Regions from separate parts of the Pseudomonas sp. GW821-FHT02C04 genome, predicted to be linked through region 1. Evidence: predicted binding sites of a transcription regulator. Region 1 holds the regulator's gene; each other region holds the start of a gene.
What was found. Region 1 encodes FliA, which starts transcription of late flagellar genes. Its sites were predicted from a motif close to CTAAAGTTTNNNNNNNNNNNGCCGNTAA; they were not measured.
Positions count from the first base shown of each region.

Region 2: a site for FliA is predicted at 7,057-7,084, ahead of AC07VV_RS17415 (methyl-accepting chemotaxis protein). Genes of this name have one in related genera too.
Region 3: a site for FliA is predicted at 5,720-5,747, ahead of AC07VV_RS03860 (methyl-accepting chemotaxis protein). Genes of this name have one in related genera too.

Region 1 covers NZ_JBWKVT010000003.1:117,659-127,270, reverse strand. The annotation lists gene flhF (flagellar biosynthesis GTPase FlhF) at 1-576, shown strand, start outside; gene fleN (flagellar synthesis regulator FleN) at 690-1,520, shown strand; gene fliA (RNA polymerase sigma factor FliA) at 1,517-2,257, shown strand; gene AC07VV_RS12500 (chemotaxis response regulator CheY) at 2,425-2,796, shown strand; gene AC07VV_RS12495 (protein phosphatase CheZ) at 2,814-3,602, shown strand; gene AC07VV_RS12490 (chemotaxis protein CheA) at 3,642-5,912, shown strand; gene AC07VV_RS12485 (protein-glutamate methylesterase/protein-glutamine glutaminase) at 5,962-7,098, shown strand; gene AC07VV_RS12480 (flagellar motor protein) at 7,098-7,838, shown strand; gene motD (flagellar motor protein MotD) at 7,851-8,741, shown strand; gene AC07VV_RS12470 (ParA family protein) at 8,785-9,573, shown strand; gene AC07VV_RS12465 (CheW domain-containing protein) at 9,576-9,612, shown strand, end outside.
Region 2 covers NZ_JBWKVT010000004.1:375,574-385,185, forward strand. The annotation lists gene selO (protein adenylyltransferase SelO) at 1-38, opposite strand, end outside; gene mscK (mechanosensitive channel MscK) at 87-3,440, opposite strand; gene AC07VV_RS17410 (potassium/proton antiporter) at 3,475-5,217, opposite strand; gene AC07VV_RS17415 (methyl-accepting chemotaxis protein) at 5,375-7,000, opposite strand; gene AC07VV_RS17420 (hypothetical protein) at 7,278-7,508, shown strand; gene AC07VV_RS17425 (cell division protein ZapA) at 7,505-7,807, shown strand; partial or broken gene AC07VV_RS17430 (cache domain-containing protein) at 7,953-8,978, shown strand; gene AC07VV_RS17435 (methyl-accepting chemotaxis protein) at 9,114-9,612, shown strand, end outside.
Region 3 covers NZ_JBWKVT010000001.1:823,354-832,965, forward strand. The annotation lists gene glgA (glycogen synthase GlgA) at 1-9, opposite strand, end outside; gene AC07VV_RS03840 (D-2-hydroxyacid dehydrogenase family protein) at 538-1,491, opposite strand; gene AC07VV_RS03845 (alpha/beta fold hydrolase) at 1,505-2,530, opposite strand; gene AC07VV_RS03850 (YqaA family protein) at 2,616-3,050, opposite strand; gene AC07VV_RS03855 (DUF411 domain-containing protein) at 3,050-3,496, opposite strand; gene AC07VV_RS03860 (methyl-accepting chemotaxis protein) at 3,661-5,652, opposite strand; gene AC07VV_RS03865 (hypothetical protein) at 6,034-6,567, shown strand; gene AC07VV_RS03870 (GNAT family N-acetyltransferase) at 6,608-7,552, opposite strand; gene AC07VV_RS03875 (phenylacetate--CoA ligase family protein) at 7,552-8,841, opposite strand; gene AC07VV_RS03880 (aldehyde dehydrogenase family protein) at 8,825-9,612, opposite strand, start outside.

The DNA of each region.
Region 1 (9,612 bases):
GCGCAGAACATTGCGCTGGTGAGCATGGACAGCTTCCGCATCGGTGCTCAGGAACAGTTGAAAACCCTGGGCCGGATCCTCAATGTATCGGTGACCCACGTCGATCCGGGCCAGTCCCTGGTGCAGGCGCTGGATCCACTGCTGCGCAAACGCGTGGTGCTGATCGATACCGCCGGCCTGCAGGCCAGCGATCCGGCACTGCGCATGCAGCTGGAAAGTCTGGCCAGTCGTGGCATTCGGTCGAAAAATTATCTGGTACTGGCAACCACCAGCCAGAAACAGGTTCTAACCGCCGCTTATCACAGTTACAAGCGTTGCGGGCTCGCCGGGTGCATCCTGACTAAACTGGATGAGACGGCCAGCCTTGGCGAAGTGCTGAGCCTGGCGATCAGTCATGAACTGCCGGTCGCCTACCTGACCGACGGCCCACGGATTCCGGATGATCTGCATCTGCCGCGCCGTCATCAATTGGTCAGCCGCGCCGTCAGCGTGCAAATGCAGGAAGAACCCAGCGAAGAAGCCATGGCTGACATGTTCGCTGATATCTACCACAGTCCCACCAAGCAGGTTGGCTGAGGTAATGAACAGTTTTTGTACCTACATCGATGGTCTGCCATGCATTGTTCCGGTTGTGAACGCGCAGCCAGTAATGTGGCCTCCGTCTATGCAAGACAAGGTAAAGAAATAACATGGGCAGCATGCATCCCGTACAGGTGATCGCGGTGACCGGCGGCAAAGGTGGCGTCGGCAAGACTAACGTGTCAGTGAACTTGTCCCTGGCGCTGGCAGAGCTTGGCCGTCGGGTCATGCTGCTGGACGCCGACCTGGGTCTGGCGAACGTCGACGTTCTGCTGGGCCTCACGCCCAAACGTACCCTGGCCGATGTGATCGAGGGCCGCTGCGAGCTGCGCGACGTGCTGTTGCAAGGCCCCGGCGGGATCCGCATCGTGCCGGCCGCTTCCGGCACCCAGAGCATGGTTCACCTGAGCCCGGCCCAGCATGCCGGTCTGATTCAGGCGTTCAGCGACATCGGCGACAATCTCGACGTACTGGTGATCGACACCGCTGCGGGTATTGGTGACTCGGTAGTCAGTTTCGTTCGCGCGGCGCAAGAAGTGTTGCTGGTGGTCTGTGACGAGCCGACCTCGATCACCGACGCCTACGCGCTGATCAAACTGCTGAACCGCGATTACGGCATGAACCGCTTCCGCGTCCTGGCCAACATGGCCCAGAGCCCGCAGGAAGGTCGCAATCTGTTCGCCAAGTTGACCAAGGTCACGGATCGCTTCCTCGACGTCGCCCTACAATACGTCGGCGCGGTGCCTTACGACGAAAGCGTGCGCAAGGCGGTGCAGAAGCAGCGTGCGGTCTATGAAGCCTTCCCGCGTTCCAAGTGCGCACTGGCGTTCAAGGCGATCGCACAGAAGGTCGACACCTGGCCGCTGCCCGCCAACCCGCGCGGCCACCTCGAATTTTTCGTCGAGCGCCTCGTGCAGCAAACGGCAGGACCTGTGCTATGACCGCCAGCGGTATGAATTTCTACAAGAAGTCGGCACGTGACGCGCAGTACGAGCTGATCGAGCGTTACGCGCCACTGGTCAAACGCATTGCTTACCACTTGCTGGCGCGATTGCCGGCCAGTGTGCAGGTCGAAGACCTGATCCAGGCCGGGATGATCGGCCTGCTCGAAGTCTCGACCAAATACGACGCCAGCAAAGGCGCCAGTTTCGAAACGTACGCGGGCATCCGGATCCGCGGCGCCATGCTCGATGAAGTACGCAAGGGGGACTGGGCACCGCGCTCGGTTCACCGCAACACCCGTATGGTCAGCGACGCGATTCGCTCGATTGAAGCTAAAACCGGCCGTGACGCTAAAGATCACGAGGTTGCGGCCGAACTCCAATTGAGTCTCGACGATTACTACGGGATTTTGAACGACACCCTGGGCAGCCGACTGTTCAGTTTCGACGACCTGTTGCAGGACGGCGAACACGAAGGGCTGCACGAGGATGGCGCAAGTGCTCATCTTGAGCCGTCGCGCGATCTGGAAGATGAGCGCTTCCAGGCTGCGTTGGCGGACGCGATTGCCAATTTGCCGGAGCGTGAGCGACTGGTGTTGGCGCTGTACTACGACGAAGAGCTGAACCTCAAGGAAATCGGTGAAGTCCTTGGCGTCAGTGAATCGCGGGTCAGCCAGTTACACAGCCAGTGCGCGGCCCGTTTGCGGGGGCGTTTGGGGGAGTGGCGAGCGCGCTGAGGGCAGTGTGGGGACGCTGCGAACGAGGCTGGTGCGGTGGTGAACGGCACCGGTCTTGCTCTGTTGTGCTCCAGACAGTCATCGAGTGCTTTGCCGGATTGATTGAAATGGCGCGTCCAGGTGCTGGGCGCGTTTAAGACTGCTTGGAGGTCGAATTGAACAAAGACATGAAAATCCTCATCGTTGATGACTTCTCAACGATGCGGCGGATCATCAAGAACCTGTTGCGTGATCTCGGGTTCACCAACACCGTTGAAGCCGACGATGGCACCACTGCCATTCCGGTGCTCAACAGCGGCAGCATCGACTTTCTGGTGACCGACTGGAACATGCCTGGCATGACCGGTATCGACCTGCTGCGTCACGTGCGCGCCGATGAAAAACTCAAGCACCTGCCAGTGCTGATGGTGACTGCTGAAGCCAAGCGCGAGCAGATCATCGAAGCGGCCCAGGCCGGCGTTAACGGCTACGTGGTCAAACCTTTCACGGCTCAGGCGCTGAAAGAAAAAATCGAGAAGATTTTCGAACGCATCGGCTGATGACGCGCGGGGGAGCTATGGAGCATAACGAATCTTCACAGGGCGACTTCGAGTCGACTCTGAAAAAACACGCGGTCGAACTGGTCGAAAGCCTTGAAAAGGGCAGGTTCGGCGACGCCGTGCAACTGATCCATGAGCTCAATCAGACCCGTGACCGTGGCCTGTACCAGGAAGTGGGCAAGCTCACACGCGAACTGCACAGTGCAATCGTCAACTTCCAGATCGACCCGCATATGCCGCAGGCCGAGGAAGTGTCGCAGATCACTGATGCGACCGAGCGTCTGGGCTATGTGGTCAAGCTGACCGAAGCCGCGGCCAACCGCACCATGGACCTGGTGGAAAGCGCCACGCCGGTGGTCAATGGCCTGGCTGACGAAGCCCAGGCATTGAGTGCCGACTGGGGACGTTTCATGCGCCGTGAAGTCGGGGCTGAAGAGTTCCGCGAGCTGGCGCGTCGGGTCGACGGTTTTCTGGCACGCAGCAGCGCGGACAACCGCGCGGTGTCGAGCAACCTCAACGACATTCTGCTGGCCCAGGATTACCAGGACCTCACAGGTCAGGTGATCAAGCGCGTGACCCAGTTGGTCACCGAAGTCGAAAGCAATCTGCTCAAACTCGTGCTCATGGCCAGTCAGGTGGACCGCTTCGCGGGCATCGAACATGACCGTGCGGCAATGCTCGCTGAAAAAGATCCACAAAAACATCTCTCGCAGGGTGAAGGTCCGCAGATTCATGCCGATAAACGAGAAGACGTTGTGTCCGGTCAGGACGATGTGGACGATTTGCTATCCAGCCTTGGATTTTGAGTTTTTTTGGGTTTTTAGACCTGTAGGAGCACCCCATTAATGAGCTTCGGCGCCGATGAAGAGATCCTTCAGGATTTCCTGGTTGAGGCCGGCGAGATTCTTGAGCAACTGTCCGAACAACTGGTCGAGCTGGAAAGCCGCCCGGATGACGCAGATCTGCTCAACGCAATTTTTCGCGGTTTCCACACTGTAAAAGGGGGCGCCGGCTTCCTTCAGCTCAATGAGCTGGTGGAGTGCTGTCACATCGCCGAAAACGTGTTCGACATCCTGCGCAAGGGTGAACGTCGCGTAGATGCAGAACTGATGGACGTGGTGCTCGAAGCGCTGGACGCGGTGAACAGCATGTTCAGCGAAGTCCGCGATCGCAGCCCGATCACCGCTGCAACCCCGGAACTGCTGGCCGCCCTGGCGCGCCTGGCCGAACCGCAATCGGCGGATGAAGCCCCGGCTTCGCCTGTTGCCGAGATGATCGAAGAACTGGTCGTCGAAGGCGATTCGGGCGATATCACCGATAACGAATTTGAACAGTTGCTGGACTCGCTGAACGCCGTCAAGGCCGAAGCCGAAGCCCCGGCGGCTGCCGCTGCGCCTGCTTCCACCGAAGCGGCCAGCGATGAAATCACCGACGCCGAATTCGAGTCGCTGCTCGACCAGTTGCACGGCAAGGGCCAGTTCGCGGCCGACGCCGTGGCACCAGCTGCCGCTGCACCTGCTGCTCCGGCAGCGGGCGACAGCTCGGACATCACCGACGACGAATTCGAAGCCTTGCTCGATCAATTGCACGGCAAGGGCAACTTCGCCGTTGATGCGCTGGAATCGGCGATTGCTTCGGTGCCTGCATCTGCTGCTCCGGCAGCGGCGGCGGCCGGTAGCGATCTGATCAGCGATCACGAATTCGAATCGCTGCTCGACGATCTGCATGGCAAAGGCAAGTTCACTGACGTCGCCACCGGTGCCGTCGTGACGGCCGGCAATGCTTCGGCTGTTGCAGCGCCTGCCGCCAAGGCCCCGGCTGCTGCGGCAAAACCTGCTGCAAAAGCGCCTGAGCCTAAAGCGGAACCGGCCAAGCCAGCCGCCGCTGCTGCACCGGCTCCGGCCCGTGCACCGGCGACGCCGCCACCGGAAAAACCGGCGAGCGAAGCCGAGACTACCGTTCGTGTGGACACCGCACGTCTCGACGAAATCATGAACATGGTCGGCGAGCTGGTACTGGTGCGTAACCGTCTGGTGCGCCTGGGCCTGAACAGCGGCGACGAGTCGATGCAGAAGGCCGTGTCGAACCTCGACGTGGTCACCGCCGACTTGCAGACCGCGGTAATGAAGACCCGGATGCAGCCGATCAAGAAAGTCTTCGGCCGCTTCCCGCGTCTGGTTCGCGATCTGGCGCGTCAGCTCAAGAAAGAGATCAACCTGGAACTGGTGGGCGAAGAAACCGACCTCGACAAGAACCTCGTCGAGGCTCTGGCCGACCCGCTGGTCCACTTGGTGCGCAACGCGGTCGACCACGGCATCGAGTCGCCGGAGGAGCGTGAAGCTTCGGGCAAGGCCCGTGGCGGCAAGGTGATCCTGGCGGCCGAGCAGGAAGGCGACCATATCCTGCTGTCGATCTCCGACGACGGCAAAGGCATGGACCCGAACGTCCTGCGTGCCATCGCCGTGAAACGCGGTGTGATGGACAAGGATGCCGCCGATCGCCTGAGCGACACCGAATGCTACAACCTGATTTTCGCCCCGGGTTTCTCGACCAAGACCGAGATCTCCGACGTGTCCGGCCGCGGTGTGGGCATGGACGTGGTGAAGACCAAGATTTCCCAGCTCAACGGTTCGATCAACATCTACTCGACCAAGGGCGCCGGCTCGAAAATCGTCATCAAGGTGCCGCTGACGCTTGCGATCATGCCGACCCTGATGGTGATGCTCGGCAACCAGGCGTTTGCGTTCCCGCTGGTGAACGTCAACGAAATCTTCCACCTCGACCTGTCGACCACCAACGTGGTGGACGGCCAGGAAGTGGTGATCGTGCGGGACAAGGCGCTGCCATTGTTCTACCTCAAGCGCTGGCTGGTCAGCTCCGCCGCTCACGAAGAGCAGCGCGAAGGCCATGTGGTGATCCTTTCGGTGGGCACTCAGCGGATCGGCTTCGTCGTCGATCAACTGGTCGGTCAGGAAGAAGTGGTCATCAAGCCATTGGGCAAAATGCTGCAGGGAACCCCGGGCATGTCCGGCGCCACCATTACCGGTGACGGCCGCATTGCGCTGATTCTCGATGTTCCTAGCATGCTCAAGCGTTACGCCGCACGGCGTATTTGAATCCGGGGCAGCGGGGCGACAACGTCCCGCTGCACCTAATGGAGTGTTTATGGCAGTCAAAGTCCTGGTGGTGGACGATTCGGGTTTTTTCCGCCGCCGCGTCTCGGAAATTCTTTCAGCGGATCCGAGCATCCAGGTTGTCGGTACGGCAACCAACGGTAAAGAGGCGATCGATCAGGCCCTGGCCCTCAAGCCGGACGTGATCACCATGGACTACGAGATGCCGATGATGGATGGCATCACGGCCGTGCGGCATATCATGCAGCGCTGCCCGACCCCGGTGTTGATGTTCTCCTCGCTGACTCATGAAGGCGCCCGGGTGACCCTGGATGCGCTGGATGCCGGCGCGGTGGATTTCCTGCCGAAGAATTTCGAAGACATCTCCCGCAATCCGGAGAAGGTCAAGCAACTGCTGTGCGAGAAGGTTCACAGCATCTCGCGCAGTAACCGTCGTTTCAGTGCCTACAGTGCGCCGGCGCCTGCCGCTGCACCTGCACCTGCGCCGACTCCGGCAGCGGCGCCGTCGAGCTTTGGCAGCCACAGTGCTCCGGCTCGTCCGGCACCCGCGCCTGCACCGGCTCGCGCTCCGGCGGCCAGCACTTCGTCGGCAGCGCCGAAACGCAAAGCCTACAAGCTGGTGGCTATCGGCACGTCGACTGGCGGCCCGGTTGCCCTGCAACGGGTCCTGACCCAGTTGCCGGCCAACTTCCCGGCGCCGATCGTGCTGATCCAGCACATGCCGGCAGCCTTCACCAAGGCGTTCGCCGAGCGTCTGGACAAGCTCTGCCGCATCAGCGTCAAGGAAGCCGAGGATGGCGACATCCTGCGTCCGGGCCTGGCGCTGCTGGCACCCGGTGGCAAGCAGATGATGATCGACGGCCGTGGCGCGGTGAAAATCCTGCCGGGCGACGAGCGTCTGAACTACAAGCCTTGCGTGGACATCACCTTCGGTTCCGCAGCGAAGTCCTACAACGACAAAGTTCTGGCGGTCGTGTTGACCGGCATGGGCGCCGACGGCCGCGAAGGCGCACGCCTGCTCAAGCAGGGTGGCAGCACGGTCTGGGCCCAGGATGAAGCCAGCTGCGTGATCTACGGCATGCCGATGGCCATCGTCAAAGCGGATCTCGCGGATGCGGTGTATGGCCTGGACGATATCGGCAAGCACATCGTCGAGGCGTGTATCTGATGGATGTTCTAAGCCTTATCGGGATCATCATGGCGTTTGTCGCCATCATCGGCGGCAACTACCTTGAAGGCGGCCATCTCGGCGCGCTGGCCAACGGTCCGGCGGCGCTGATCGTGCTGGGCGGCACCATCGGTGCCGCGCTGCTGCAATCTCCGATGAGCGCGTTCAAGCGCGCCATGCAGATCCTCGCCTGGATCTTTTTCCCGCCGCGTGTGGATCTGGCTGGCGGTATCGACCGCGTGGTCAACTGGAGTCTCACCGCACGCAAGGAAGGCCTGCTGGGTCTGGAAGGCGTGGCGGATGCCGAGCCTGATGCCTACTCGCGCAAAGGCCTGCAACTGCTGGTCGACGGCGCCGAGCCGGAAGCGATCCGCAGCATCCTCGAAGTGGATTTCTACACCCAGGAAGCCCGCGACATCGAGGCCGCCAAGGTCTTTGAAAGCATGGGCGGCTACGCGCCGACCATCGGTATCATCGGTGCGGTGATGGGCCTGATCCACGTGATGGGCAACCTGGCCGATCCGACGCAACTGGGCAGCGGCATCGCGGTGGCGTTCGTTGCCACCATCTATGGTGTGGCCAGTGCCAACCTGATCCTGCTGCCGGTGGCAGCCAAATTGAAGTCAATCGCGTTGCGGCAGTCGCGTTATCGCGAAATGTTGTTGGAAGGCATTTTGTCGATCGCCGAAGGTGAAAACCCACGCTCCATCGAGTTGAAGCTTCAGGGCTTCATGGATTAAGGGACTAACCTCATGGCACGTCGTCGCCAACATGAAGAGCATGTAAACCATGAACGCTGGCTGGTTTCCTATGCCGACTTCATCACCTTGCTGTTCGCTTTTTTCGTGGTGATGTACTCCATCTCGTCGATCAACGAAGGCAAGTACAAGGTCATCTCCGAAGCGCTGATCGGGGTCTTCACCGACTCCGACCGCTCGCTCAAGCCGATCCCGATCGGCGACGAGCGACCGAAGACCGTGACCCCGGCCAAGCCGCTGGTCAAGGACGCCGAACAGGTCGATGCCGGTATCGCCGGTGCCAGCGATCCGCTGAAAAGCATCGCCGACGATATCAGCGCGGCGTTCGGCGACCTGATCTCCTCGAACCAGATGACCGTGCGCGGTAACGAGCTGTGGGTCGAGATCGAACTCAACTCCAGCCTGTTGTTCGGCAGCGGTGATGCGATGCCGAGCGACATCGCGTTCAACATCATCGACAAGGTTGCAGCGATCCTCAAACCGTTCGACAACCCGATCCACGTCGAAGGCTTCACCGACGATCAACCGATCCGCACCGCGCAGTACCCGACCAACTGGGAACTGTCCTCGGCGCGTTCGGCGAGCATCGTGCGGATGCTGGCGATGCAGGGCGTCAACCCTGGCCGTCTGGCCTCGGTGGGCTACGGCGAATTCCAGCCAGTGGCCAACAACGCCACGGCCGAAGGCCGGGCGAAAAACCGTCGCGTGGTGCTGGTGGTGTCGCGCAATCTCGATGTTCGTCGCAGCCTCACCGGCACCGGAACCGCCAATGCGCAACCGGATGCCGCATTGAAGCGTGCTGGCACACAAACTGCACCGACCCCGGTCAAGACGCCGGGACGCGAGAGTGCCGTCAATTCTCCGTCGCCCGCATTAATACGCTGAGCCATGTCTCGGCCGAGCATCTCGGCCGGGAGGAACAATCCGAATGAGAGTCTGGGCAGTCGCCAATCAAAAGGGTGGTGTTGGTAAAACCACTTCTTCCATCGCTTTAGCCGGTTTGCTGGCAGAGGCGGGCAAACGCGTGGTCGTGGTCGATCTCGACCCGCACGGCTCGATGACCAGCTATTTCGGTTACGACCCCGACAGCCTGGAACACAGCAACTACGACCTGTTTCTGCACAAGGGCGGCGTGCCGCAAGGCCTGCCGGGCCAGTTGCTGCTGTCGACCAGCGACGAACGCATTTCCCTGCTGCCCTCCAGCACCGCGCTGGCCACCCTCGAGCGCCAGTCGCCGGGGCAGAGTGGCCTGGGCCTGGTGATCGCCAAGAGTCTGGCGCAGCTGTGGCAGGACTTCGATTACGCGATCATCGACAGCCCGCCGTTGCTCGGTGTGTTGATGGTCAACGCCCTGGCCGCGAGCCAGCAACTGGTGATCCCGGTGCAGACCGAACACCTGGCCGTCAAAGGCCTGGAGCGCATGGTCAACACCCTGGCGATGATCAACCGCTCGCGCAAACAGGCGCTGCCGTTCAGCATCGTGCCGACCTTGTTCGACCGCCGCACCCAGGCGTCGATGGGCACCTTGCGCGTGCTGCGCGACAAATTCCCCGAGGAGATCTGGCAGGGTTATATCCCGGTCGATACCCGTCTGCGCGACGCCAGCCGTGCCGGTGTCACGCCTTCGCAATTCGACGGCAAGAGCCGTGGCGTGCTGGCCTACCGCGCGCTGCTCAAGCATCTGCTGGCGCAACAACTCGTTCCGCAGGTGGCCTGAGCATGAATCGGCCGATCAAACTGACTTCGCGTCCGCAAC
Region 2 (9,612 bases), on a different contig from region 1:
AAGCGGTTGTCGAAGGTCAGTTCGTCGAGGGCTTTCAAGGGCCGGCTCCAGCAGAATGTCCGAGCATTCTGCTGGGATTAGTCGGGTTAGTCGAGTTTGGCGGGCGGCGGCTCTTGCAGCGGTTTTTGCTCGCCGCTGACGGGCACGATGGTTTTGCTGTCGTCTTCGACCGGCACCAGTTTGTACTCCTGGCCGTGGAGGTTTTTCAGGTAAACCTCCATCTGCCGGAACGAGATGTTGATGTGCTGCTTCTTGAACTCGCGGTTGATGAAGCGGTTGACCTCGTCGATCACCGGGTTGCGGTCACCGAGGTCGCGCACGTGCATGCGCAGTTCGTGGTCGAGGGTGCTTTCGCCGAAGTTGAGGAAGTACACATGCGGCTCGGGCTCCTTCAGCACGCGCGGGTTTTCCCGGGCGGCCTTGAGCAGCAATTCCTTGACCAGGTCCAGATCGGAACCGTAATCGACGCCGAGTTTCAGCGTCACCCGGGTGATGGTGTCGGTCAGCGACCAGTTGATCAGTTGCCCGGTGATGAACGTCTTGTTCGGGACAATGATGTCCTTGCGGTCGAAGTCGGTGATGGTCGTGGCGCGGATGCGGATCTTGCTCACCGTGCCAGACAGGTTGCCGATGGTGATGGTGTCACCGATCCGCACCGGACGTTCGAACAGGATCATGATGCCGGAGATGAAGTTCGCGAAGATCTCCTGCATACCGAAGCCGAGGCCGACCGACAGCGCCGCCACCAGCCATTGCAACTTGTCCCAGCTCACGCCGAGAGTCGACAGGGTCGAGACGAAACCGACCCCGGCGATCACGTACGACAGCAGCGTCGTGGTCGCGTAGGCACTGCCCTGGGCCAGATTGAGTTTCGACAGCACGAACACTTCCAGCAGGCCCGGCAAGTTGCGTGCGAGCGCAAAGGTGATACCGATGATGATCAGCGCGCCGAGCATGTCGCCGATGCTGATCGGCACCATGCTCATGTTGGCGCCGGTGCCGCTGGTGTATTCGTAGAGGGTGATGTTGTCGAGGTACGAGAACACCGTGATCAGGTCGGCCCAGACCCAGTACAGCGCGGCGATGAAACCGCCGAGCAGCGCCAGGCGAATCAGGCGCAGGGACTGTTCGTTGACCTTTTCGATGTCCAGGGTCGGTTCTTCGATCACCGCTTCTCCGTCGCCGGCTTCTTTCGCTGCCTGACGTTTGGCCAGGGCGCGCTGGTAGGCCAGGCGCCGTGCCGCGACCGCGAGGCCACGGACGAAGGTGGCTTCGATCACCAGCCAGAACATCAGCAGGTACAGGGTGTTGATCAAGCGGTCGCTGAGTTTCAGCGCGGTGTAGTAGTAGCCGAAGCACACCGCGACGAACAGCGCGATCGGCAGCAGCGTGAACATCACACCCACGGCCTTGCGGAACAGCGAGGCGTTTTCGTGGGCCGGGCTGCTGATCAGCAGTCGACTGAGCAGCCACCCCATCAGGGCGTAGCAGGTCAGCACCACCGGCATGCCGATGACGTCATCGGCCAGCGCCGCCGGTTGCAGCTCGGCAACCGCCACCACCGCCACAAGTGCCATCACCACCAGACCGAGGCGACGCACCCAGCCCTGTAGGAATTCGACCTGCGGTTTTTCCCAGCGGAAGTGCAGCTCGGCCACACCGCCCGGCGCGAGGATCCGGTAAGCGGTATAGAACACCAGCCACGCCTGACCCATTTGCAGCAGGGCTGCGCCCATGTTGGCGTTCTGGCCCCGGGCATCGATCTGCAGCGCCAGCCCGCACAACGCCAGGCCCAGCGCCACCGGCATCGCCAGCAGGATGTTGATCAGAATCGCCTGCGGCGTGTGCCACTGGCTGTCACGTTTGAAGTGTCCGATGTCCTGGTGAACCTTGTTCAGTCGTGAATACAACTGTTTGCGGCGCCACAGCAGCGCGCCGATCAGCAGCGCCAGCGGCAGGAACAGCAACGGGCGCTGGGTCAGGCCGTCGGTCAGTTCGCTCAGGCTCGAGGCCAGCGGCAGGGTGTCGATCTGGCGTTTCAGGCGTTCCGGCACGCCGCGAATCCACTCGTTGTCCAGCGGCTTGTTGCTGGGGATCCAGAACATCTGCTCGTCGAGGGTCGCGCGCAGGCTTTGCGCGGTGCTCAGCAGTTGCTTCTGGTTCAGTTGCAGGGTGATCGACTCGTTGAGCATCGCGCTCAGTTCGCGGCTCAGCCGCTCCAGTAGATCGACGCGGGTGTTGGCCAGCTCCAGCAAACTCTTGCGCAGCTGCGGCGTGACTTGCTCCGGCGGCTGGGTGGACAGCAGGGTGTCCACGTAAGTCGCCGGATTGCTCAACTGTTCGCGCTGTTGGTTGATTTCGAACTGGTACAGGCGAATGTCGGCGATCTGATCCGCCAGGTCGCGGTCGACCTTGAGGCGCGGCAGCGCCTGTTTCTGTTTATAGAGAATCTTCGACAGCAGCAGGCTGCCCTTGAGCACATTGATCTGCTCGTCGAGGGCCGAATCGCTCTGGGTCACGCTGTCCAGTTGCTGCTTGGTCTGCAGGTTCTGCTGGGTGAGTTCGTTGAGGCGGTCGGTGCTTTTGAGCAGATAGTCGGAGAGTTTGAGGTTGGCCGCGCTTTCAGTGGCGAGCAGGGTGCTGCTGCCGGACTTCTGAGCCTCGATCGACTGCTGCGTCACGGTTTCCTGAGACAGGGTCAGACGTTTCTGGTTGATCAGGGTTTGCAGTTCCTGAATCTCATGGTCCAGGCGGTCGGACTTTTCCGTGAGCAGGTCATGCTGGCTGTTGCCCAGATCCTGCAACTGGTTGTTGCCGGCCAGTTCCTGACGGCGCAGCGGGATCAGTGCATTGAGCGCCGACAGCTCGGCGTTGAGCAGGTCGCGTTGCTCGGCGCTCAGGGTCTTGCCGCTGTCCTTGCCGGTCTTGAGGATGCTGTTGATCTGCTGGATGCGCGTCTGGCTGCTGGCGATTTCTGCCTGGGCGCGCTCAGGGCGAGTCTGCGCAGTGATGATCAGGCTGTTGGCATCGGCCAAGGCTTTTTGCAGATCGCTTTGCTGGGTCGAGCGCTCGGTGAGTATCTGTTCCAGCTGCTGGATGTTTTCTTTGGTGAAGCGCTGCGCCACTGGCACCACAGGGGTGGCCTTGAGTCGCGTCAGTTCGCGCGCGTTCTCGATGGTCTGCTTCGGCGCGGTGGCCAACTGCTGCTTGAGGTCGCTCAGCTTCTGCTCGTAGTCACGCCGGTTGTTGAGCTGGTTCAGCGTGTTTTGCAGGAGCGTTTGCAGGGCCTTTTTGTCGGCCTCGGGCAGTTTGCTGTCGGTGAGCTTGTCCAGGTTGGCCTGCACGGCGTCGCTGGATGGCGGTTCTGCGGCGTGCAGCGGGCCGACAGTAAGACTCAGGCCCAGCAGGGCCGCGAGGAAAAAGGAGCGCAGGGTAGGCATAGAGACCGGTCAAGCAAGTGAGAGTGGAGGCAGTTTAGAGGAAGAGCCCGGGGCCCGGGCGACTTCCTTCGGGGAATCTGACGCCCACTTTGGCGATCTTGTTCCCGTCCATGACCGCAACCGTCCAGTGGGTGTTGTTCCATTCCACCTGGTCGCCCACGATCGGCGCACCGCCGACTTTCTGGGCAATGAAGTGGCCCAGGGTCATGTCTGGATCGATGCCATCGGCCGGAAGGCCGTACAGGGCCGCAACCGCTTTGAGCTGGGCGTCTCCTTCGAGTACGAAGTCGCCGAAGAAACGCAGATCGAGGCCCCGTTGCGGTGCCTGGCTGAACAGTTTTCCGAGGGCCGGCAAGTTGTGTTCATGGCCGATAACGCACAGCAAATCATCGACTTCCAGCACCGTACTACCCGACGGATGGAGCAGTTGCTGACCGCGAAACAGGGCTGCGATACGTGTGCCTTCGGGCATTTTCAGCTCCCGCAGGGGCGAACCGATGCACCATTTCTCCGCGCCGAGCTTGTAAACGAACAGCTCCCACTCGCTGGTGATGTGCACTTCCAGGGCCGAACGGGAGATCGGCGCAGGCTCCGGCGGCACCGTCACCTTGAGCAGTCTGGCCACCCACGGCAGGCTCGTGCCCTGCACCAGCAGCGACACCAGCACGATGAAGAACGCGAGGTTGAAGTACAGCTGCGCATTCGGCAGCCCGGCCATCAGCGGGAACACCGCGAGAATGATCGGTACCGCGCCACGCAGGCCGACCCAGGAAATGAAGGCCTTTTCGCGACCGTGGAACGCCTTGAACGGCAGCAACCCGACCACCACCGACAGTGGCCGTGCGAACAGAATCATCCACAGCGCCAGGCCCAGAGCAGGCAGGGCGATCGGCAGCAAGTCGTGAGGAGTAACCAGCAAGCCCAGCACCAGGAACATGCCGATCTGCGCCAGCCACGCCATGCCGTCGAGCATGTGCAGGATGCCGTGACGGCTGCGCACCGGACGGTTGCCGATCACCAGGCCGCACAGGTAAACGGCGAGGAAGCCGCTGCCGTGCAGGGCGTTGGTCAGGGCGAACACCACCAGGCCGCCGGCGATTACCAGGATCGGATAGAGGCCGGTGGCGAGGTTGATCCGGTTGACCAGTTGTAGCATCAGCCAGCCGCCGCCGAGGCCGATCACGCCACCGATGCCGAACTCGCGGATCAGGTGGGTCAACAGGCTCCAGTGCAGGCCGGTCTGGCCGCTGGCGAGCATGTCGATCAGGGTCACGGTGAGGAACACCGCCATCGGGTCGTTGCTGCCGGATTCGATTTCCAGGCTGGCGGTCACCCGTTCGTTCAGGCCCTTGCCGCCGAGCAGCGAGAACACCGCCGCGGCGTCCGTCGAGCCGACGATGGCGCCAATCAACAGGCCTTGAATCAGGTTCAGGTCGAACAGCCACGCAGCGGCCATGCCGGTGAGACCGGTGGTTATAAGGACGCCGACGGTGGCCAGCGACAAGGCCGGCCACAAGGCCACGCGGAAACTGGACACCCGGGTGCGCAAACCGCCGTCGAGGAGGATCACCGCCAGAGCGAGGTTGCCGACCAGATAGGCCGTCGGGTAGTTATCGAAAATGATGCCGCCGCCATCGACCCCGGCAGTCATGCCGACTGCAAGGATGATCACCAGAATCGGGATGCCGAGACGCGACGAAAGGGAACTGACAAGAATGCTCGCACCTACCAGCAACGCGCCGATCAAGAACAGGCTGTTGATGGTCGTCGCATTCAAAGGCAGTACTCCAGAAGCGGAAAGACGGGCACAAACTGACCATGCAGTCTGCGTGCCAGCGATTCTAACCTGTTGAAATGTGATGCTGTCAAAAAGCTTTTTGCGCGGAGTGCAAGATCGTTCCCACGGGCGTGGGAACGATCAGTCATGCGGAAGGTTACAGGCTGAACCGCCCAACCATATTGTTCAGATCCAGCGCCAGGCGCGACAGCTCGTTGCTCGCCGCACTGGTCTGATTCGCGCCGGTCGCCGATTGCACCGACAGATCGCGAATGTTCACCAGGTTGCGATCCACTTCCCGCGCTACCTGCGCCTGCTCTTCGGCGGCGCTGGCGATCACCAGGTTGCGCTCGTTGATTTCGACGATGGCCGTGTTGATGGTGTCCAGCGACAGGCCGGCGCCACGGGCGATGTTCAGGGTCGATTCGGCGCGTTCGGTGCTGTTGCGCATCGAATCCACGGCGTGTTCGGTGCCGCTCTGGATGCTGCCGATCATGCGCTCGATTTCGCTGGTCGATTGCTGAGTACGGTGCGCCAGGGCACGGACTTCGTCCGCCACCACGGCAAAACCGCGACCGGCTTCACCGGCACGGGCCGCTTCGATGGCAGCGTTCAGTGCCAGCAGGTTGGTCTGGTCGGCCAGGCCGCGAATCACGTCCAGCACCTTGCCGATGTCACGGGATTCGTTGGCCAGATCACCGATCAGGGTGGCGGTGCTCTGCACGTCGGCGCTCATGCGTTCGATGGCGCTGACGGTTTCCTGCACCAGGTCACGGCCGTCGCCGGCGGAGGTGGTGGCGTTCTTCGAGGCTTCCGAGGTGCTGACGGCGTTGCGTGCGACTTCTTCAACCGCGCTGGTCATCTCGTTGACTGCGGTGGCAGCCTGCTCGATTTCGTTGTTCTGCTGGGTCAGGCCACGGGCGCTTTCGTCGGTGACGCTGTTCAGCTCTTCGGCGGCGGAGGCCAGTTGGGTGGCCGAGCCGGAGATTCGCTGCAGGGTGTCGCGCAGCTTCGATTGCATCTTGGCCATGGCCGCCAGCAGGCGTCCGGCTTCGTCGGTGCCGTCAACGTGGATCGGCTGGGTCAAGTTGCCTTCGGCGATGGTTTCCGCCGCATCCAGCGCTTTGGAAATCGGCTTGGTGATGCTCAGGGTCAGCAGCCAGGCGAAGAGGAAGGTCAGGCCGGTCGCGATCACCAGCAGCGTCACCACCAGGCTGAAAGCCGAAGAAAACTGCTCGGCGGCTTGCTGGTTGGTGGTGCTGATCTGCTCGCCGTTGATTTGCATCAGACGGTTGAGCACCGAGTTCATCGCTTCGGAGTTGTCGAGCAACTGGGTGTTCAGCAGGTTGCGCAGTTCATCCACCTGATTGTTGCGCGACAGGGTTTTCATCCGGTCTTCGATCTGGCGGTACTGACCCAGCAACTGCACATATTGGTCATAGGCCGCACGTTCGGCCGGGCTGCCGATCAACGGCTCGTAATCGGTCTGGGCCTTGCGGATCTGCTGGTTGCGCATCTCCAGCAGTTCGATGGTTTTCTGCTGGATGTCCGGCTCGCGGTTCACCAGCAAACGGTACGACAGCACTCGCAGGCGCAGGGTCAGCTGAGTGAACTCGTCGAGGTTCTTGATGCTCGGCACGCTGGTGGTGGTGATGTTTTCGGCGGCGCCGCGGATCTTGCTCATCTGGTTCAGGGCGAACACACCGAGAATGAGCATCAGGCCGCCGATCAGGGCAAAACCGGTGAACGCCCGGGGGGCGATATTCATATTGCGAAGGGACATGGGGCGTATACCAGGAAGGGCCGCATCCATGCGGGCTGAGACTGCTGTTGGATGACTTATCGGTCATACGACTAAAGTCTTGAGCCGGTGCGCGTATTTGTCGCACTGAAGGCCGGGCGACGAAGTGCAGGAACCAGATCGGCAGATCACAGTCTCTAACACTCGCAGGAACGGTCGGCCACCAGGAAAATCAAGGCCTTGCGCCGGTTTAACCCTGGCATCCACGACGACTTTTCTTTATCGTACGCGCCCTTTGAAAATGCCCTGGAAGATCAAAATGTTGGAAGCATCCCTCAGCCAATTGGAACAGCTCGTCAGCGATCTGGTGCAACAGAACCAGACCCTCTCGGAAACCAACCAGACCCTGTCCACGGAACTGGCCCAGGCCAAGGATGAAAACGAAAGCCTGCAACTGAGCCTGATGGAGCAGGAAGAAAAACACGGCGCCACTGCCGCTCGCATCCAGGCCCTGGTTGATCGCGTCAACGCAGGTCCTGTCAGCGCATGAACCACGGCACAGCAGGGGTAAAAGTCGTCTCCATCATGGGGGAGGACTATTCGATCAAGGCACCGGCCGGGGAAGAACAGACCCTGCTGGACGCCGCATTGATGCTCAAGGCCGCACTGGCCGACACCAAACGCAAATACCCGACGCTGATCGGTGACCGCCTGCTGGTGCTGGCGGCGATGAATCTGTGCTCGCAGCAGATTGAAATGAAGAAGCAGCACCAGCAGGAACTCGAGCGTTACCAAGAGCAAGTCAGCGCCACGGTCGAGACCATCGCCAAGACCATCAATCAGGGTTGATGGGTTGCGCACAACCAAAGAATAAGATTGTCGATTGCGTTGTATACAATCGGCACGGCTGTTGCAGTGTTTCAGCCTCTTATTCTTTGGGGGGTGCTCCATGCAGTTCTGGCGTCGCAGTATTCAATGGCAGTTGATCCTCGGCATGGGCACCGCCCTGCTGGTCAGCATCCTGATCGTGGTTGGCATTTATACCCTGGTGGTCAACCGCCTCGCCCAGAGCTATCTGGTCGAGCAGGCGTTGCCGTCGAGCATCGAAGCGACGCGCAACGACATCGAGCGAATTCTCGTTCAACCCCTCACCGCCGCCAAAGACATTGCCAGCAATACGATGGTCCGCGATTGGCTGGCCAATGGCGAAGATTCCGCTAAAACGGCAGGCTTCGCGCAGTATCTGGAAGGCATCCGCGCCGAACACAAGGCGTTTACCGCGCTGATCATCGGCACGGAATCCAATCACTACATCACCGAAAAAGGCCTGGATCGCACCCTCAGCCGATCCAAATCGGCCGACGCCTGGTTTTACTCTTTCCTCGACAGCAATCAGCCCCGAACCCTGAACATCGACAACGACGGGGCAACCGGAGAGTTGGCGCTGTTCATCGATTTGAAGGTCGAGCAGGCCGGCAAAGTGGTCGGCGTTGCGGGGCTCGGGTTGAGCATGAAAGAGCTGTCGGAGCTGATCCACAACTTCAGCTTCGGCGAGCGCGGGAAGGTCTATCTCGTGCGTTCCGACGGTTTGATCCAGGTCCATCCCGAAGCACAGTTCAGCGGCAAGCGCACCTTGAGCGAGCAGATCGGCGCAAGCGCGGCACAAGCGGTCATGGGCCATAAAGTGGCGGCCAACAGCAGCTTCCAGCGTGACGGCGAAGACTTCCTCGCCTTCAGCCTGCCTTTGCGTGACCTCGGTTGGACCCTGGTGGCCGAAGTGCCGCAGTCACAGATCTACGCCGAAGCCCGCCGTGCGATGTGGATGAGCAGCGGCATCGGTCTGGCGGTGGCGCTGGTTTGTCTGGCGCTGGTGATCTGGCTGGCTCAGGGATTGGTGCGCCCGATTCGTCAGGTAACAGCCGCACTGGTAGCAATCGGTAGCGGTGGTGGAGATTTGACCCATCGGTTAGATTCCAGCCGCGCCGACGAGCTGGGCGACCTCGCTCGGGGCTTCAACCGTTTCCTCGACAGTCAGCGCGGGATGATCGCCGAGGTGCTGACCACCAGTGAGCGTCTGCGCGTTGCGGTCGGCCAAGTTGCCAGGGTTGTGGATAACACCGCCGAGCGCTCCGGTCGCCAGCAGGAAATGACCGACATGGTTGCCACCGCCGTCCACGAAATGGGCCTGACCGTGCAGGAAATCGCCCAGAACGCAGGCAACGCTGCGCTCGCCTCGCAAACGGCTCGCGATGAAGCGATGCAGGCGCGGGAAGTGGTCGGCAGTTCGATTCGCCATATAGAAAGCATGTCCGATGAAATCGGCGTCGCGGCGGGGGCGGTGGGTGAGTTGGCGCATCAGGTGGCGTCGATCGATCAAGTGTTGGCAGTGATTCGCGGTGTTTCCGAGCAGACCAATCTGCTGGCGCTGAATGCGGCGATTGAAGCGGCGCGGGCCGGGGACATGGGGCGTGGTTTTGCTGTGGTGGCCGATGAAGTGCGCACCTTGGCGCGCCGCACTCAGGCATCCACTGACGAAATCCAGCAGATGATCGGCAGCCTCAAGCAGGGGGCGGAGAATGCGGTGTCTTCAATGCGTACGGGACAGGCGGCAACCGGCACCGGCGTAGAGTCGAGCCAGCGTACGGGTGCGTCTT
Region 3 (9,612 bases), on a different contig from region 1:
ACTGATCATATGAATCTCCCGTTTTGTTGATCTGATTCTTGTCTTGAACAAGCGATGTCCATGGCCAAATCCTGTGGCCGGGCGCAAACGCGCCACGCATCGGTGAGCAAACGCTACCCAACACGCGCAAGCAGAATGGGTGAAGAGGCCATTGCAAGGAATGAACCAGTCGCCTTGGCCTTGTCTTTCAGATGACCCGTCGCGATCAGCAAAAGTTTCGACAAAATTTCCACATTGTGACCGACCGGTTTCGCCCCGCGAAAACCAGTCTAGGCCAGATCCTAGAGCGGGCCAGGGCAATCGGACGAATTGTTCGACAATCTGTTGCAGGCTCACGGAAACCGTGGCTTTGAGCGGGTGATCGCACCGACGAAGTGCATGTTTGAAGGGGCGGACGGTGCAAAACGGTGACCGGCCGGTCACGTTTTCGGGCGCGAGGAAAGTGCGTGTGCACTGTTGCGGTGCGGACAGTTGTGTTGGCGTGCGGTCAGTGGGTGCTGATTCGCGGGCAGGGGCTGCCCGCGAATTGGAGGAAAGTCAGTTCAGCAGACGAATCGGTTCTCCCGCTGACCAGGCCTGAACGTCCTCGATCATCTGCGAAAAGAACTGCTGATAGTTCTTTCGGCTGACGTATCCGACATGAGGCGTGGCCAGCACATTGTCCAGCGTGCGAAACGGATGCAGCGCCGGCAACGGTTCTTCATCGAATACATCCAGCGCTGCGCCACCGATGCGCTGTTTCTGCAAGGCCTTGATCAGCGCCGCTTCGTCGACAATCGGCCCGCGCGCCGTGTTGACCAGCAGGGCGGTTGGCTTCATCCAGTCCAGCGCCTGAGCATCGACCAGACCGCGACTGCGGTCGCTGAGCACCAGGTGCACCGACAAAACGTCAGCCTGTTCGAACAATTGCTGCTTGCTGACATAGGTGACACCGGCCTGTTCGGCGCGCTCGGCCGTCAGGTTTTCGCTCCAGGCGATCACCCGCATGCCGAACACCTGAGCGAACTGCGCCACCCGTTGGCCGATACTGCCGAGCCCGAGAATGCCGAGGGTCTTGCCGTGCAAATCGCCGCCCAGACCTTGCTGCCATTGGCCGGCGCGCAGGGCATTGGCCTCGTTCACCAGGTTGCGGGTGGCGGCCATGATCAGCGCCCAGGTCAGCTCTGGCGCTGCATGCTTATAGCTGTCGGTGCCGCAGACCTTGATCCCGAGCCGGGCAGCGGCCGGCATGTCCAGCGCTGCATTGCGCATGCCGCCGGTGACCAGCAGCTTGAGGTTCGGCAAACGCTTGAGCAGGTCTTCATCGAAGCGCGTGCGTTCGCGCATCACGCAAATCACCTCGAACCGGCCCAGGCGCTCGGCCAGCGTGGCGTTGTCCGCCGGGTAATCATGGACGAAAGTCACTTCGCCGAGACTGTCGAGCACCGACCAGTCGACTACGCCCCGTGCGACGTCCTGCCAGTCATCGATCACCGCAATCTGCACCGCCATCAGCCTTGACTCCTCAACGAACGGGATTGGTTTTGTTCAGCCAGCCGAGCAGTGCCTGGTGGAACTGCGCCGGTTCTTCCATCTGCGGGGCATGGCCCATGCCGGGGAATTCCACCAATGTGGACTGCGGAATCAGCTTGGCGACCTGTTTGCCCAGCACGTCGTAGTGGCCGATTTTCGCTTTCACCTCGGGCGGTGCAATGTCCTTGCCGATGGCTGTGGTGTCGGAGGTGCCGATCAGCAACAGGGTCGGCATCTTCAGGTCCTTGAACTCGTAGTACACCGGCTGGGTGAAGATCATGTCGTAGATCAGCGCCGAGTTCCATGCGACCTGAGTCTTGCCCGGGCCATTGCTCAGGCCGGCGAGCATGTCTACCCAGCGGTCGAATTCGGGTTTCCAGCGACCGCCGTAATAGGTGCTGCGCTCGTAGTCGCGAATGCCTTGGGCGGTGACTTTCAGTTCGCGCTGATACCACTGATCAACGCTGCGATACGGCACGCCGAGGGCTTTCCAGTCCTCCAGCCCGATCGGGTTGACCAGCGCCAGTTGCTCGACCTGATCCGGGTATTGCAGCGCGTAACGGGTGGCGAGCATGCCGCCGGTGGAGTGGCCGAGCAGGGTGGCTTTCTGAATGCCCAGCGCCTTGAGCAATTGCTGGGTGTTGGCCGCCAGTTGCTGGAAGGTGTACTGGTAGTGATCGGGTTTGCTGGAGGTGCAGAAGCCGATCTGATCCGGGGCGACGACCCGGTAACCGGCCTCGCTCAGGGCCTTGATCGAACTGTCCCAGGTGGCGCCGCAAAAATTCTTGCCGTGCATGAGCACCACGGTGCGCCCGTTGGCCTTGCCGTGGGCGGCGACGTCCATGTAACCCATCTGCAATGATTTGCCCTGGGACTGAAAGGCAAAATGCTTGAGGGTGTAGGGATAGTCGAAACCTTGCAGTTCCGGGCCGTATTGCGGGCCGTCGGCGTGAGCAAACAGGGGCAGGGCAGCGGTCAACAGCAGGCCAGGCAGCCAGCGGGTCAGCGACACAGACATAGGACAACTCCACAGGAAATCGGCCGATGCTGGAACGGCCGGATTAGGGCGACGTTAAACACAGGCAATTCCCGCGCCTGAACGTTCAACCGAGCCAGCGCAGCGTGAGCATCGCCAGCACCGCATAACGGGCGCCTTTGGCCAGGGTGACGATCAACAGGAATCGCCCGAGCGGTTCACGCATGACCCCGGCGATCAGTGTCAGGGGATCACCGATGACCGGCAGCCAGCTGAGCAGCAGCGACCAGTGCCCATAACGTTGATAGTGAACGCGGGCGCGAACCATGTGCTTCGGGCTGACCGGAAACCAGCGTCGACCCTGAAACCGCTCCAGTCCGCGTCCCAGCCACCAGTTGACCAGCGAACCGAGGACATTGCCCAGTGTCGCCACGGCCAGCAGTCCCCACAGCCAATAGCGATCGCTGACCAGCAACCCGACCAGCACCGCCTCCGATTGCAGCGGCAGCAGTGTGGCGGCGCCAAACGCGGCGAAGAACAGTCCGAGATAACCCGCCGTCATCAATGGGCCGGGTAATCCGCCACCACCACATCAGCACCGTCCTTCTTCAGGCCGATGACCTGATAGGCATCGCTCATGCCGTCCATTTCCATGCCCGGCGAGCCCATCGGCATCCCCGGAGCGGCTACGCCAAGCAGATCGTCACGCTTGCTCAGGGCCAGCACTTGTTCGGCGGGGACGTGACCTTCGACGAATTTGCCGTCGATGATTGCGGTGTGGCAGGACGCCAGACGTGGCGGCACGCCGTGTTGCTGCTTGAAGCTGCTCATGTCGGCTTCAACGTGATCCTCGACCTTGAAACCGTTGGCTTCCAGATGGCTGATCCACTTTTTACAGCAGCCGCAGTTGGCGTCGCGGTGGACTTCGATCGGGATGAGATCGGCGGCTTGCGCCAGGGAGGAGATGAACAGGGCGCTCAGGGCGGCCAGACGCAGGTGGTTTCGCATGGAAGGCTCTCGACTCGGGTAACGGTCAAAAAAGAACGCATTTTGACCGGATTTTCCTGCCCGGCATCAACGGAGTGTTTCCAAGTGATACAAGGCGGGCTGCCAGCATGATCGTAGATCAAGGCTGACAGCCCGCTGAGCGAGAGATGACAGATCGGTCAGGGTCAGCGCACCTTGAACCGGCCCATGATCGCGCCGACCCGGCTGTTGGCTTCCAGCAATTGGCGGGTGTTGAGCTCGCTGGCCTGACCGCTTTGCACCAGTTCATCGACCATGTGACGGATCTGCACCATGCTGCGGTTGATCTCTTCGGTCACGGCGCTTTGCTGTTCGGCGGCGGTGGCGATCTGCGTGCTGAGGCTGTTGATGTGGCTGACCGAGCCGGCCATCTCATCGAGGCCGCTGTTGACTCGGGCCGTGGCGTCGGCGGCCGACTGGCAACTGGCCTGGGTGTTTTCCATGGCGCTGACCGACGAGCTCACGCCTTGGGTCAGGCGGGTCAACATTTCGTTGATTTCCGAAGTGCTGGCCTGGGTGCGGGCGGCGAGGGCGCGCACTTCGTCGGCCACCACCGCGAAGCCGCGTCCCTGTTCACCGGCGCGGGCGGCTTCGATGGCGGCGTTCAGCGCCAGCAGGTTGGTCTGGCCGGCAATCGCGCCAATCACCCCGAGAATCTCGGTGATGCGTTGTGCGTCCTGTTGCATGCTTTCGACCTTGTGCGTGGCGCTGGCCACTTCGTCGATCAGCGCGACCACGCTGCTCGACGCTTCGCCGACCACCACCCGCGAACGGTCGGCGTTTTCGTTGGCGCGCTGGGTGAAGGCTGCGGTTTCGGCGGCATTCTGCGCGACGCTTTCAGCGGTCGAACTCATCTCGTTGATCGCGGTGACGGTCTGGTCGGTTTCCGAGGCGTGGCGCAGCAGAATTTGACTGGTGTGCGCCGACGTACGTTGCAGGTTGTCGAGGCTCGAAGCCATGGCGCCGGTAGCCTGGGTGACTTCGCCGATCATGTTCTGCAGGTAGGCGATGAAGGTATTGACCGAGTGACCGATCGCGCCGAGTTCATCTTCGGCACGAATTGTGATGCGTCGGGTCAGGTCGGCATCGCCGCTGGACAGCAGATCGATGTTGGCTTTCAGGGCCTTCATGCGCTGGATCAGTTGGCGGATCGCATAGACCTGCCACAGCACCAGCAGGATCACCAGTGGGATCTGCAACAGACTCAGGGTGCTGAGCACGTCATCGCGCTGGGCGGTGATCAACTTGGTCGGCAGGGCGGTGGCGAGGAACCAAGGCGTGCCTTCGATCGGGCGCATGAAGAAGGTGCTGGCTTCGCCGTTATTGTCGAACTCGACGCGCTGGGCCTGATCACGCTGTTGCAGGCCTGCTTTTACCTGGCTGGCAAACGGTGAACTGCCGGCCAGCTCGCTGATGTTTTTCAGCACGATCGGGCCATTGATGCGCGAACTGTTGCTGATGATCTTGCCGTCGGCCTCGACGATCAGCATTTCGGCGCTGAGGTCTTTTTCCTTGCGCGCCACCAGGTCGTTGAAGAAGCCCAGCGTCACGTCGATGGTCGATACGCCCCAGGTCGTGCCGTTCTTCTGAATGGCCATGGCGCAGTTGGTGCGTGGCTCGGCGCTGGCATCGTCTTTATAGGCGGCGGCCCAGGCGCATTGGCCGCGCGGGGTCTGCAGGCCGCCCTTGTACCAGCTCTGGTCGTAATAGTTGGGCGCTGCGTCGCTGTTCCAGAAGGTGTTCACGGCGAGTTTGCCGGAGCTGTCGCGGTGCCAGAAGGTGCTGAACTTGTTACGCCCGGCTTCACGCTGGCCGGGCAGCGGCCAGATACCGCCGCCAAATACTTTCAGCTCGCCGTACTGGTCCACCAGACCCGGCAGCACCGTATCGATGGCGGCGCTGTCGAGCAGCGGAATGGTCTGGGTGATGCTGCGTTGCTGCGATTGAACCTTGTTCAGTTCGCCCTGGATCTGCTCGGCGACCTCGGCAATGCGGTTGAGCACGACCTGTTCTTCGGTATGACGCAGTTTCGGCGCGACCAACTGGCTGATGCCCACCACGGTCAGGACCGACAGCAACAGGATAAATAGAACCAGAAACAGCGTGTAGCGAGCCTGAATGGTACGGAATGCGGGCATGGAGACCGGTCCTTGAGCAGCGTTTCTTATTAGGGGCGAGGAGTAAAACAGTAGGGGTATCCCTTACGTATCGTCGCGGCGCGAGGAAGCTTTAGGTACTCACGTGCTAAAAAGTTTTGAAACGCTGACCGGCAAGTAACAGATCCGACACATGCAAACTAACCAGCCCGTTCGTTAGAGTAAAAAGCCGATTTTCGCCGGACTGGCCAGACGGCTCTGGCTCAACATCTGCGGGGCTTGCAGTGCTTTGTATCGAGAATGTACGAAATTTGTAAAAAAGTGAAAAACAGATTGGTGACATCAGTTTGCCGGCCGATACTCCGGGCAACTCAAGACGTTCCACAAGGATATTTCCATGTTCTTTTCGCAAGGAGCACGCTCATGACCGTTGGTTATACCGGCGCGTGGCAGCCCAAGGCAGGTTTGCTGGTTCGAGATGCAGGGAGCTCGGGCAAACCGGTTTCTCAAAGCGTGAAGGTCAAGCAGATGCTGGCCCTGGTCGGCAACGACCCCACCGTTCTCAATACGGCGGAAATGGACAAGCAGCGTTTGCACAAGAACATCAAGGGGTTCGATCCGGAAAACGTCACTCCCAAGCAATTGGGCAAACTGACTGACTTCCTGCGCAGTCGGGGCCTTATTTCCGAAGTGACCTCGATGACACTGCTCAATGCCGGTGACAAGTTCGACCGCTTCGGCATTCAGAAAGACCCGGATGCCAAGTTCAATGCGCTGGAATATTTCGCCACGCAACTGGACACCATCAACAACAACAGTCTCAAGGGCAACAAGTACGCCAATACGTTGATCCCGGAGTACAAGAAAGCCATTTATGTGCTGCAGAGCCTGAAAACCTACGGACAGGGCGGTGAACGTCCACCTCCGACCGACAAAGGCGTCAGCGCCAAGGCGTGACAGACAGGGCCCGCTCCGGAAACGGGGCGGGCCCTTTCGTTTATGGGCGGTTGCCGCAAGCCTGGTGTTCCGGGGACAGGACGATCTGTCGCTGCATATCGTCATGCAGTCGCTGCATTTGCGGGCAATGCAGTGTCAGGGATTTGGGCTGGAACCCGCGATGAAACAGCGCCAGCCACCCGTCCCCCCTGTCATCGGGCGCAAGTCCGGTGAACACGAACCCCACCTTCGAAAATCGCTGCCAGGCATTGTCAAAACCTTGTGCGAGTCTAAGCCTGATGGATATCAGCCAGTGGGCGGGCAGTTGCTGCAATTGTCTGAGCAAACTGTCGTCAACTTCGCTGAATACGCCGTCATATCGACCCCAGCGCTGTTCCAGCTGCGCCGGTGCGCCGATCCAGGGCGAAACGTTGATCCGAATTCCAAACACTTCGCACATCTGCTGCATGAACGCACGACATTCGTCCGGCCAGGGCAGTGCCGGCAGCGGGCGCTGATAGCCATCGACAGGGGCGTAACCCATTACGAGCGATTCCGTCACCGTACCGCCAAAGGGCGACGGTGCATGATCGGGCAGTAAACCGGTGTTGTGAAAGCCAAGACTGGCGGCCATTTTCTGTGTATAGGGATGTTGGGTCATTTGCTTGATCGTGACGCCCTGATAACCGAGCGCCTGCGCATGGATCAGCAAGTGTCGGCCCAGTCGCGTGGCGACGTTCTGGCCACGGAACTGCGGATCCACCACGCTCAGCGCCAGTTCGGCAATGGAGGATCCCTGGTCAAGTATCAACGTGGCGTGCCCCGCCACCTGATTGTTCGTCACCGCCACCAACGAGTGCCAGCGGCGGTCGGCATGGTTCTGACAGATCATGCGGGGCAGATAGACATGCGGCTGAGCGTAATGGTCGCCATAGATCTTTCTGAACAGGTGACTCACGGCAGCGGCGTCACTGGTGCGATAACTTCGCAGGCTGATTGATTCCATCAGCAACGCTCCTGACGAGGGCCGTTGTAGACGCGCCGGTCCAGCACACGCTGACGTTTGCCGGAGCGTGGATGAAGTGCCAGTTCTTGCACCGTGCAGCACTTGATCTGCAGCGCCAGCAACTGATCGGCGTGCAATTGCTCGATCAACGGATAGTCTTCGATCAATGCGCTGTGCAGCGCCCTGTCGGCTTCAGCGATTGGCGGCGCCATAGCGTCCGGCGCCCAGAGCAGGCGCAGGACATCCTTCGCCCCATCCTGCTCGATCAACAACTGCCAGTCCTCGCTGCCGGTGACGCGCCGCACTGTCTCGCCGATCGATTGCGGCAACAGGGTCAAAATGCCCACCCGCACCCGCTGGCTGTCGGCGCAGCGGCCCATCAACGCGAACTTGCGCCGGGACGTGCCGCTCGGCTCTCGCCAGCAGGCACGGTCGCCGACCGGGTAGCGGATCAACGGCATCAACCGGCGCGTGAGGTTGGTCATCACCAGGCGTCCGACACGCTCGCAGTCTTCGATGACTTCACCGGTTCGCTCGTCGAGAATTTCCAGCACTGCGTGGCCTTCGGGAACCCGATGTTCACCCAGGTCGCAGTCACGATGGCTGGCACCGATGAACCCGGCGTCCACGCTGGCGTAACCGATGGAGGACACACGGGCATTGGGAAAGACCCGCTCAAGCTGTTGCAACTGTGCCTCAAACAGGCTTTCACCGGCGTAGAGCAGGGTGGTGACGTCCTCGAGAACCCGGCCGTGTTGTTCGAGCCAGGCTGCAAAGGTCAACAGATGGGCGGGCACGCCGACCAGCACATTGATCCGGTGCAGGGCAATCGCATCAGCCAGGAGGCCTGAGTCGACATGGCCGGTGAACGGAAACTCGATGACCTCGGTTTGCACATGCGCCAGCGCATCGTGAGTGAAGATGAAACTGGCATACAGGTCACCGACAAAAAACAGGTTGGCGACGCGGTCTCCTGGGCTCAACTGCGCGTCGAGACTACGCCCGAAATCCGCCACCATCGTCTGCCATTCCTCGCGCCGGAACAGTGAAAACTTGCCGGCGCTGGTGGTTCCTCCTGTCTTGAAGATCAGCCCGTCATGCAGGGGTGCCGTCAATGCAGGCCAACGGTCGAGGTCCTGACTGCCTTTCCAGTATTCAGCGGGGTCAATCACCGGCAGTTCCTGCAGGGATGTGATGTGCAGTGGAGATCCGGCAAAGTGGTTGGCGTAAAAGCCCGAATGCAGTCGCGCGAACGTCACCAGTTCCTCCAGTTCAAACCGTGTGTTCATGTTTGGCTCCTTGCTTGTCAGCGCAGGGACCAACGCCCCGGTTGTCGATCAGAATGGGCGTCTTGCCGCTGTGTTTGTTGCGGGTGAAGCGTTCGCTGCCGCAGATCTCTGCCTCCACGGTCAGCAGCCCTGTCTGGATGAGCGTGGCCAACGTTGGATAATCCAGCAGGCGACGCTGAACATCTTCGGCTTGCCGCGGGCTGCGAAAGCGCATGCGCTCCAGGCCGTCCGGGGCATGTTCAAGGATCAGCTGGAATTCAGTCTGCAGATGCGCTGCCAGTTGCGACAGGCAGATGAAGTCGGTGCCGATGCGCACCAGCCGGCCGTGGCGCTGCAGCAGTTCGAAGCGCGGCGTGGGCAGGCCGCAGTCACACACGCCGGGGATCCAGCGACCGCTGTCGCCGACGTCGTAGCGTTGAACGTCCTGGCCTTCCCGTTCGATGGAGGTGAATATCAGGCGCCCGGTCTCACTGCCGGTCACCGGTCGATCAGTCTCGAATTCGACGATCTCAAGGTGCTGGATTTCGCTCATCAGATGGAACACGCCATCGCCGGTGGCCGGGCAGGCATGCCCGAGGGGACCGGCGTCGACGCTGCCATAAACGGCCGAGCGGATGAGCCTGACGCCGCAGCTGCGCATCAGTGCCAGGCTTTGTTCGCCAGGGTGTTCGCCACCGAGGAACACCTTTTCGATCCCGCCATATTCACGCAGCCGTGCCTGTTCGTTGAGAAACAAACGATTCAGGGTGCTGGGCATGCCGACCAGCACGG